Regions from separate parts of the Aestuariirhabdus litorea genome, predicted to be linked through region 2. Evidence: predicted binding sites of a transcription regulator. Region 2 holds the regulator's gene; each other region holds the start of a gene.

Region 1 (3,207 bases), 770 kb from region 2:
ACCGTGTGCGCCCGGCATATGCAGGTCGAGCAGTACGAGGTCGGTATCGCCGTGCTCCTCCAGCACCTGCTGCAGGGATTCGATGGACTCAGCCTCGAGCAGGGTTACCTCCTCCACGGCCTGGTTGACGGCCTGCTGGAGGGCTGTGCGAAACAGCGGGTGGTCGTCGGCAACAATAATCTTATAGCTACTTATCATGACTAAGTCCCTGTTATAACAGGGTGATAGTGCCAGCCACCTCGAAGCGAGTCAAATGCCAGAAGGGGGCGACGACGAGCCCTGACCCCTCAAGCCTCGGCGGTGAGGCGTGAGGGGGTCGAGGCCTGGCGATAGCGGTTGCGCCCGGCCTCCTTGGCGTCGTACATGGCGCTGTCCGCCGCTTTCATCAGTGCCTCGCTGTGGGTCCCGTGCAGCGGATAGATGGCGATACCAATACTGGCGCCGACCTGCACGGGGCGTCCCGCGATGGAGGTGATGCCCGCGATCGCATCAATCAGTTGCTGGGCCAGTTTCTGTGCCTGGGAGACCTCGATTAACCCGGTGTAGATGGCAACAAACTCATCGCCGGCAAAGCGTCCCAGGGTATCCGCCTCGCGGGAGCAGCCTTTCATACGTGCGGCCACCTCCTGCAGCAACAGGTCACCGCTGTCGTGGCCCAGGGTGTCGTTGATCGCCTTAAAGCCGTCGAGGTCGATGAACATCAGGGTAAAGCGCAGGCCATAGCGGTGTGAGCGGTGGATCTCCTGCTCCAGACGGTCACGAATCAGCAGGCGGTTGGGGAGCTGGGTGAGGGGGTCATGGTAGGCGAGCCGGGAGAGTGTCGCCTCCTTGGCTTTGTGGGGTGAGATGTCGTGTACCGTCACTATCTGGTACTCCTCCCCATTGATGTTGACGGCGTGGCTCACCCGGGAGGCATCAAAGGTGGTGCCGTCGAGTCGGACCCCCTGGCTGGCTTCGGAGTCGATGAACAGGCGCGCCAGCTTCTTCCCCCGCAGCGTTTCCTTGTCGCAGCGGTAGAGGCGGGTGGCGGTCTGGTTGCAGTTGATGATGGCGTCGTTGGCCTGGGTGACGAAGACACTGGAGTCGATGTTGTCGGTCACCTGGGAGAGCATCGACAGGTTCAGGTGGCTATGGTTCAGGTGGGAGAGCACCAGGCGCAGAATCACCAGCGCGTTGAGCATTGCCAGCAGCAGGATCAGGCTTTGGAAGTTGCGCATCTTCTCACTGGTTTCCTGCGCGGAGTGCTCCAGAGAGAGGGTTAACCGGTTCATGTCGCGCAGCAGTAAATCGTCCTGTACCAGTGCCAGCCGACGGGTGTCGTCGATGAAAGCGGAAGCGGGGGACTCTCCGGCGGCCAGCAAGCGCCCGATGGAGTGGTTTAAGGGGGCCCAGTTCTGCAGCGCGGCTTCGATCAGCTGCCGGTCGGGGGCTGAGGTAAGGCGCTGCAGCGCGATGGTTTCGCCATCGGCCCCTGTGGTGGTGCCTCCATTCGCAAAGGCCTGCAGGGTCTGGTCAAACAGTCGGTGAGCCTGGCGGATCTCGGTCAATGCATCGGAGTGTTGTTCACCTTCCTGCGATAGGGTCAGGATGGACTTGGAGATCATCTGGGAGAGCATGCGCTGGCGGCCTGCAGTATTGATCGCGGCCGCATCGCGTTCGACCTGGCGGGAGAGCCAGATATCCGCCCCCAGTGCCGTCAGCTCGAGGGCCAGAAAGACTCCGATCAGCAGTAACAGTGATCCCACCGGTTTGGGTCTGACGTGCACTTAGTGCCCCCTCTCGGTGGAGTGGCAAGTGATGGTCATGGCCGTTTTTTTCTGCACGGGGGATCTCCTGTCGAGCCAGTTTTCGGCACGCCGGTGCTAATGTACTGGAAATGGGTCGCTCAATACAACGCTCGATCCAGGGCGGCGGTTGCAGTCAGGCTGTTGATTTATACAGTGTGAGGGCTGAAAATAACGCGAATAGGGTCCCATTTCGAGACACGGGTGTGCCACGGCCATGCTGCCATCTCTCCAGCGAAAGATTATCCATATCGATTGCGACTGCTTTTATGCCGCCATCGAGATGCGCGATGACCCCTCGCTGCGGGGGATCCCCATCGCGGTAGGGGGGAGCCCCGACCGCCGGGGGGTGGTCGCTACCTGCAACTACGAGGCCCGCCGCTACGGTATCCATTCGGCGATGGCGGCGGCTACCGCCCGTAAGCTCTGCCCCTCGCTGCGCTTTATCCGCCCGCGTATGGAGGCCTACCGCGAGGCCTCGCGGGAGATACACGCGATCTTTGCCGATTACAGCGACCGCATCGAGCCCCTCTCCCTGGACGAGGCCTACCTGGATGTGAGCCACTGCCCCCGGCTGCAGGGCAGCGCCACCCGCATTGCCGAGCAGATTCGCCAACGGGTGCGTGAACGGGTGGGGATCACCGTCTCGGCGGGAGTGGCCCCCAACAAGTTCCTGGCCAAGGTCGCCAGCGACTGGAACAAGCCTGACGGCCTATTTGTGGTGCGGCCCGAGCAGGTCGATGATTTTGTCGAGCAGCTACCGGTCAAGCGCCTGCATGGGGTGGGACGGGTTACCGCCAACAAGTTGAAGCGCCTGGGTATCGAAACCTGTGGACAATTACGGGTGTTCAGCCAGCTCGACCTGGTGGCTTACTTTGGCAGTTTTGGGGAGCGCCTCTTTCAGTTGGCGCGGGGGGTGGATGAGCGCGAGGTGCAGAGCATCCGGCGCCGTAAATCCCTCAGTGTGGAACACACCTTCGAACAGGACCTACCCTCCCTGGAAGCGGTGCTGGAGCGGTTGCCGGAGCTACTGAATGAGCTGGAGCGACGGCTGGAGGGAAAGCTCAGCGAGGGCTACGCGCTTAGCAAGCGGTTTGTGAAGGTGAAGTTTGCCGACTTCACCCAGACCACCCTCGAAACCCTGATCAGCGGTGACCCCGAACAGCGGCTCCAGGCGCTGCAGTTCGCCCCGCTGATGAGCCAGGCCTGGCAACGCGGCGCACGGCCGGTGCGCCTGCTGGGGGTTGGGGTTCGGCTGCGGGATCTGCAACAGGAGAACACCCGCGAGCAGCTTAGCCTGTTTTAGTCGTGAGGGAAGGCCCCCTTAGTGCAGTGTCGTTGGCGCCGGCGCGGGTGCCCCCAGGCTCAGGAACCCCCCTATGGCCTGGCCCAGCGCCTCGGAGCGCTCGGGATTGCGGAACTG
Region 2 (3,207 bases):
CGATGGCAACCCGGCCATTATCCGTTACAGCCGAAAAACCAAGGAGCAATATGTCATGAGCGAGGTCAAGGGCAGGGCATCCGGCTGGCGTGCGACCTTTAAAGGCGGGGTGTGGGTCGAAGAGGGCGCTCCGCGGAAAAGTAAATCGTGAGTGATTCCACCAAGGTGACCAACCGCTCGCTGCATCAGGTGTGGCTGATGCTGGAGCAGTGGTCATCGCTTGATTTGAAGTCGGGGTCCCCGCTCGGTAATGCCTTTGCTGAAGCGCTTTTGTGTCTGCTAAACAGGGCCTTTAACGCCCTCTGCGCAGAACTGGCAGCGGGCTGCGGGTATCGGGGGGAGTGCGCACAACTTGAACAGGTATGCGCTGAGCTGGCCGCGCAAGGTCAAACCAGTCCAGAGCTGATGGAGCTGCTGTCTCTGGCACAAGCCCCCCGGGGTTGGCTATCCCAGATGCTTCATGCCCGTGTCCGCTACGAGGATACGGCCAGTGGTGCTCTCACTATCGCGGTCGGTGGAGGTCTGGATGCGGAACAGTGCCGTGACTGGCATCGCCACCTCAGCCAGCTGGCAGCTCGCTTGAGGGAATCCTCGGCACACTGGTAGTGGCGCTGTAGTGGTGAGGGGCGGAAAGTGATAGACTAGTCGTCCACTCAAGCGAGAGTCGTGATCATGCCCGCATCTTATTTGGAAATTGTTGAACTCCCCACCGGTGAGATCGTACTTCAGCGCTCCGACGATGAAGAGCCGCTGGTGACGATTGACTTCTCCGAGGAGGCCAAGCTGTTCCTGCAAGAGGGGCATGTCGAAGTGGCCAAGGCGATGATCAATGCTGGCATTGCGGTAGTCGGAAGCATGGCAGAAAATCCCTCTGCAATGGAAGCCCCCCGTACCGTCCATTGATGGCCTATTGAGCCCCTTGACCCTGGTGGCGCTAAACCATCAGGGACCTTATCTCTTTTCTCTATGACGATCTGCGGCTAACGCCGGATCACACCAACACTTAACCCCTCAATCTCGAAGTGATCCTGGGACAGGTCGATCTCGATCGGTGCAAACTCTTCGTTTTCCGGGAACAGGGTGACCCGGTTCCGGGTTTTGTGGAACCGCTTTACCGTCACCTCATCCTCTACCCGGGCAACCACAATCTGCCCGTTTCGAACGTTCTGGGTTTTGTGAACGGCGAGCAGGTCGCCATCCATGATGCCAATATCTCGCATGCTTTCACCCCGCACCCGCAGCAGGTAATCCGCGCTGGGGCTGAAGAAGTCGGGCTTAACCGGGCAGTGCTCCTCGATATGTTCGATGGCCAGAATAGGGCTTCCGGCGGCCACCTGGCCCACAATAGGTAACCCCTCCTGCTCACGGGTGTCCGGGATTCGAATACCGCGGGAGGCTCCCGGTATAATTTCAATGGCCTGTTTGCGCGCCAGGGCTTTGAGGTGCTCTTCGGCGGCATTGGGTGACTTGAAACCCAGCTCTTTCGCGATCTCTGCTCGGGTAGGGGGGAAACCGCTATCCTCCAGGTAGGACTTGATGAATGCCAGAATCTCAGCCTGTCGTGCCGTCAGTTTTTGCATGGACCTACCTTTCTGTGAATTTATACAGTAACTGTCATTATATACAGTTTATCCCCTGTCGCAAACGCACACACTGCACGCTTCTGGTTTTGGGGCGCTAAGGTCCTGTAATGATTGACATTGCGGGAATGCAAACGTATGTTTGAAACGACCGTACACAAACATAGATGCAAGAATAACAACGATGGCTCAATCCAAAACCGTAGTTCGAATCTTGGATGCAGCAGAGCAGCTGTTCGCAGAAAAAGGTTTTTCCGAAACATCCCTTCGAACCATAACCGGTCAGGCAGGAGTCAACCTGGCTGCAGTCAATTACCATTTCGGCTCTAAAAAGGCGCTCATTCAAGCGGTCTTCGCCCGTTTTCTGGACCCCTTCTGTGCTTTGCTGGATGCCGAGCTTGAGCGGGTTGAGCAGCAGGGCAGCCTGGATTCCGCTAATGTTGAGGAGCACCTGAAGCTACTGGTCGATACCCTGCTGCGGGTAGAGTCTCGTTCCGAAAACGATCTGTCCGTCTTTATGCGGCTACTGGGCTTGGCTTTCTCCCAGTCACAAGGGCATCTGCGCCGTTATATGCGTGAAACCTATTCGGGCGTGTTCAATCGCTACATGAGGCTGCTAACCGCCTCCACCCCGAACCTTACCCCTGCCGAGCTCTACTGGCGCGTTAACTTTATGCTGGGAAGCCTTGCGTTTACCATGTCTGGCTTCAGTGCCATGCAGGCGATCTCCGAGCGTGACTATAATGAGAAACCCTCGGTGGCTACCATTCTTTATCGAATGGTTCCCTTTCTCGCATCAGGGCTTCGACACTAGCTCAAAGCCCGGTTTTACTGGCGCAGCTTTTTCAGTACCCTAGCACTCACACAAGGGGGTACTTTGACCGTATATATCTCGATTGCACAACAGCAACTTCGCCATGAGCGAAATGGCTACCCACCCTTTGTCGCTGCGATATCCACCGCAAGCAAAGGAGCAGGCCAATGCAAAGGGAGCGAGCAGACCCCACTTGGGGTGCATCGTATACGCGCACTGATTGGGGAGGGGGCACCAGAAAACGCAGTGTTTGTGGGCCGCCGACCTACGGGCGAAATCTACACGCCGGCGCTGGCCCTAAGGTATCCCCGGCGAGACTGGATACTGACCCGCATTCTCTGGCTTTGTGGCGAAGAGCCCGGCTTTAATCGACTCGGATCGGTAGATTCCATGGCACGTTATATCTATATTCACGGCACACCGGACACCGAGCCCATGGGCATCCCCGCATCCCACGGCTGTATTCGCATGCATAACCCGGATCTACTGACCCTCTTTGGGCGTGTGCATACCGGGGAAAAAGTAATTATTTCAGACCGCTGATCATTAGGAGGTAGTGGGTTGAGACAGGATCCTGGACCCCTCATGCTGGACCTTGCTGGCTGCGAACTCAGCCCGCAGGAGCGAGCCTTGTTGGCCCATCCACAGTGTGGAGGGGTCATTCTCTTCACGCGCAATTTCGCGAGCCGAGAGCAGTTAACCCAACTGACCGGCCAGATCCGACAAGCTAATCCTGCGTTGCTGATCGCCGTCGACCACGAAGGTGGCCGGGTACAGCGCTTTCGCGAGGGTTTTACCCGGCTTCCGCCCATG
Region 3 (3,207 bases), 560 kb from region 2:
TGAAAGCCCCCGCAAGCACAGAGGGGCAATGCAAACCCAGAGGGGCCCAACATGGAAAGGTAGAAAAAAGAGGTGTCTTAAAAAGGTAAGGCGGAACCAGAAGCCCCGTGAGAACCTGACAACCCACGGGACCTCTGATTCCGCCTTATTCGGCTTGGGTTAGTGGCAACCCTATGGATGTTTATCCATGTCTTTACGAAGGAAGTAATAGAGGCCCGCAAAAAAAGTGATCATCAGACCGACGGTCAGCAACCCGGCAAATACAACTTCGTCTAAAAACATGGTTGCCACTCCCTGTAATAACCCTGAAGTAGTAAAGAGGCTACCATCCACAGGCGACAACAGGATTGACACTGATCAACATCCCTCACAGAAACAGGTGACAATACTGATAAGTTGACCTGCCTCACCCCTCTGGCGGGTTAATCGAGCGAAAGGTCAGGTTGATTCTCGGCCCCACCGGACGCCGGGTCTTGGGAATCTGGTGACGCCAGTGGTGCTGCATCGGCCCCGACATCACCAGTAATGCACCATGGCCCAGCTCGAGGGATAAACGCTGCTCAGTGTGCTCCCGATGGCGCAGGTGAAACCGTCGAGTAGCCCCCAGGCTCAAGGAGGCGATACAGGGGTTTATCCCCAGCTCCGGTTCATCATCGGCGTGCCAGCCCACGCTGTCATTGCCATCCCTGTAGAGGTTCATCAGTACCGAATTGAAACTCAGCCCCAGCTGCTCCTCCAACAGGGCGAGCAGCTGCCTGTGAGCCGCCAGCCAGGGCTGGGGCTCCAGATAGAGCCCGGAGTACCGATAACCCTGCTCGCCATACCAGGCCTGCAACCTGGGAATCGCCACCTGGCGCGCGCCCATCCGCAAATAGTCCTGGCGCCAGATCACCTCCTTTTCAAGCTGGCGATAGAGGGCCGAGGCAGAGACGGGATCTATAAAATCAGGGTACCAGTACAGCTCCCCATCCATCACGGAAAGAGGGTATCCCTGCGAGTTACAGACAACTCTTTTGCCTGCCTCTTTCTTGGTCACTTTCACACTTCGCCTCCCACTGGGTCTATCTCCTTCGCCTTTCCAGCCCAGCCGATGTCTCATCTTGCGACCCGGTGACAAAAACAGACTGGACAACAATACTGTTTATATATACAGTCATCAAACCAATTACCCAACCATTGATGGCTAAACGAGGTAGACGATGGCAGTAATCCCCATGTGGCAATGTGATAGGGACGGGAGCATGTTCGCCGATAAAAAATCCGCTGAAGAGCACGACAAAATGCTGGAGCTGGCAGCGAACATTACCTCGCTTCTGGAGCGCCAGTTTACCCAGATTGACGACACCCTGGCCGAAGAGATCGGTCTGCTGCTGGCCCGTCACAAAGAGATCCTGGCGCAGGCCTTAAAAGGAAAACCTGAGCTGATCCTGGAGATCAGCGATAACCCGGAACCCTAGTCGCCTCCATAACCACCTCCGGTTTTGCAGCGTCACCCCACTCCCCCCACCCCCACGGGGTGGCGCTGCACCCTCCAGGTTTTACTCTTCGCCAGGCCTTTTACCGCCACTCAACGGCGCCCTTGCTACAATTCCCCTTGTTATTCCGCATCTTTTCATTACCATAGCGCCTTTTTTTACGGAGGGTGGTGGCCATATGATCGATTTCGTTCCCGGGCAGCGGTGGATCAGCGAGGCAGAGAATGACCTTGGACTGGGCACTATCCTCACCCTGGATCATCGACTGATCACCGTGCTCTATCCGGCCAGTGGCGAAACCCGCGCCTACGCACGACATAACCACCCCCTGCACCGCATCGAATTCACCATTGGCGACCGGGTCAAAAGCCATGAGGGTTGGAGTCTTCAGGTCACCGAGGTGACCCAGAAAGAAGGCCTGATTACCTACCAGGGGGTCGACGAGAATGGGCAGCCGCAGACGCTGCCCGAGTCCTGCCTCGATAACTTCATTCAATTCAATAAGCCCCGCGAGCGCCTACTTGCCGGGCAGGTAGACCAGCTCAACCAGTTTGCACTGCGCTACCGCACCCTTTCCCACTACAACCGCACGCTGCGTTCCCCGCTCCTGGGGCTGTGCGGCGCTCGCACCAGCCTCATTCCGCACCAGCTTCACATCGCCCGCGAGGTGGCTACCCGTCATGCCCCCCGCGTTCTGTTGGCCGATGAGGTAGGGCTCGGAAAAACCATTGAAGCGGGCATGATCCTCTATCACCAGCTACTGACCGGTGAGGCAAAACGCGTCCTTATCCTGCTGCCGGAAACCCTCCAGCACCAGTGGCTGGTCGAGATGCTGCGCCGCTTCAATCTCCACTTCAGCCTGTTTGATCGCGCCCGCTGTGAAGAGCTCAGCGAGGAGAACCCCTTCGAAAGTGAGCAGCTGGTGATCTGCTCTATCCAGCTGGCGGCCGAGCCGGGCCCGCTGCAACAACAATTAGTGGAAGCGGGCTGGGATCTGCTGGTGGTCGATGAGGCCCACCACCTTCAGTGGCAGGCGGAGAGCCCCAGCGACGAGTACCTACTGGTCGAGCGGCTGGCGCAGGAGACCCCTGCGGTGCTACTGCTGACCGCCACCCCGGAACAGCTCGGCAAGGAGAGCCATTTTGCCCGCCTGCGGCTACTCGATCCCGACCGCTATCCCAGCCTCGAGCAGTTCCTCGAGGAGGAGGCGCAATACCAACCGGTTGCGGAGGCCGTGCAGCAGCTACTGAGTGAGCAGCCACTACCCGATGAAACCCTGAATACCCTGGGGGCCCTGCTCAACGATGCGGACAACGCCGCCTGTTTGCAGGCCGCCAACAACACACAATCGAGCACTGAGCGGGCGCAGGCCAGGGAGCAGCTGATTCGCCAGTTGCTTGACCGCCATGGCACCAGCCGGGTGCTGTTTCGCAATACCCGGGCGGCGATCAAGGGCTTTCCCGGCCGGGTGGTGCAGGACTACCCGCTCCCCCTGCCGGAGCTGTACACCCTTGCCACCCAGGAGCACCCTTCGCTCGCCAGCCAGCTCTATCCCGAGCGGGCCTACCAGCAGCAGGTCTCCGGCCTTGAGGGCGACCCCTGGTGGCGCTTCGACCCCCGCGTCGAGTGGCTTATGGTTCTGCTCAGGCACCTCAAACAGAAGGTCCTGGTGATCTGCTCCCGGGCAGAGACGGCACTGGAGCTGGACGAGGCCCTGCGCGTGCGTTCGGGT

What was found. The regulator LexA, encoded in region 2, represses DNA repair genes until DNA is damaged. The targets are predictions, from matches to a motif close to TACTGTNTANNTANACAGTA.
Region 1: dinB (DNA polymerase IV) is a predicted target of LexA. The motif match lies at 1,924-1,943, and genes of this name have one in related genera.
Region 3: D0544_RS03570 (YebG family protein) is a predicted target of LexA. The motif match lies at 1,136-1,155, and genes of this name have one in related genera.

What each region holds. Positions count from the first base shown of each region.
Region 1 is NZ_QWEZ01000001.1:532,012-535,218, forward strand. Features, by position in the region: gene D0544_RS02520 (response regulator transcription factor) at 1-198, opposite strand, end outside; gene D0544_RS02525 (diguanylate cyclase domain-containing protein) at 288-1,766, opposite strand; gene dinB (DNA polymerase IV) at 2,002-3,090, shown strand; gene D0544_RS02535 (DUF3549 family protein) at 3,109-3,207, opposite strand, start outside.
Region 2 is NZ_QWEZ01000001.1:1,306,095-1,309,301, forward strand. Features, by position in the region: gene topA (type I DNA topoisomerase) at 1-151, shown strand, start outside; gene D0544_RS06015 (DUF6586 family protein) at 148-606, shown strand; gene D0544_RS06020 (hypothetical protein) at 673-903, shown strand; gene lexA (transcriptional repressor LexA) at 981-1,580, opposite strand; gene D0544_RS06030 (TetR/AcrR family transcriptional regulator) at 1,765-2,394, shown strand; gene D0544_RS06035 (L,D-transpeptidase) at 2,458-2,937, shown strand; gene nagZ (beta-N-acetylhexosaminidase) at 2,980-3,207, shown strand, end outside.
Region 3 is NZ_QWEZ01000001.1:741,529-744,735, reverse strand. Features, by position in the region: gene ccoM (cytochrome c oxidase subunit CcoM) at 172-354, opposite strand; gene D0544_RS03575 (alpha-ketoglutarate-dependent dioxygenase AlkB family protein) at 407-1,042, opposite strand; gene D0544_RS03570 (YebG family protein) at 1,200-1,457, shown strand; gene rapA (RNA polymerase-associated protein RapA) at 1,654-3,207, shown strand, end outside.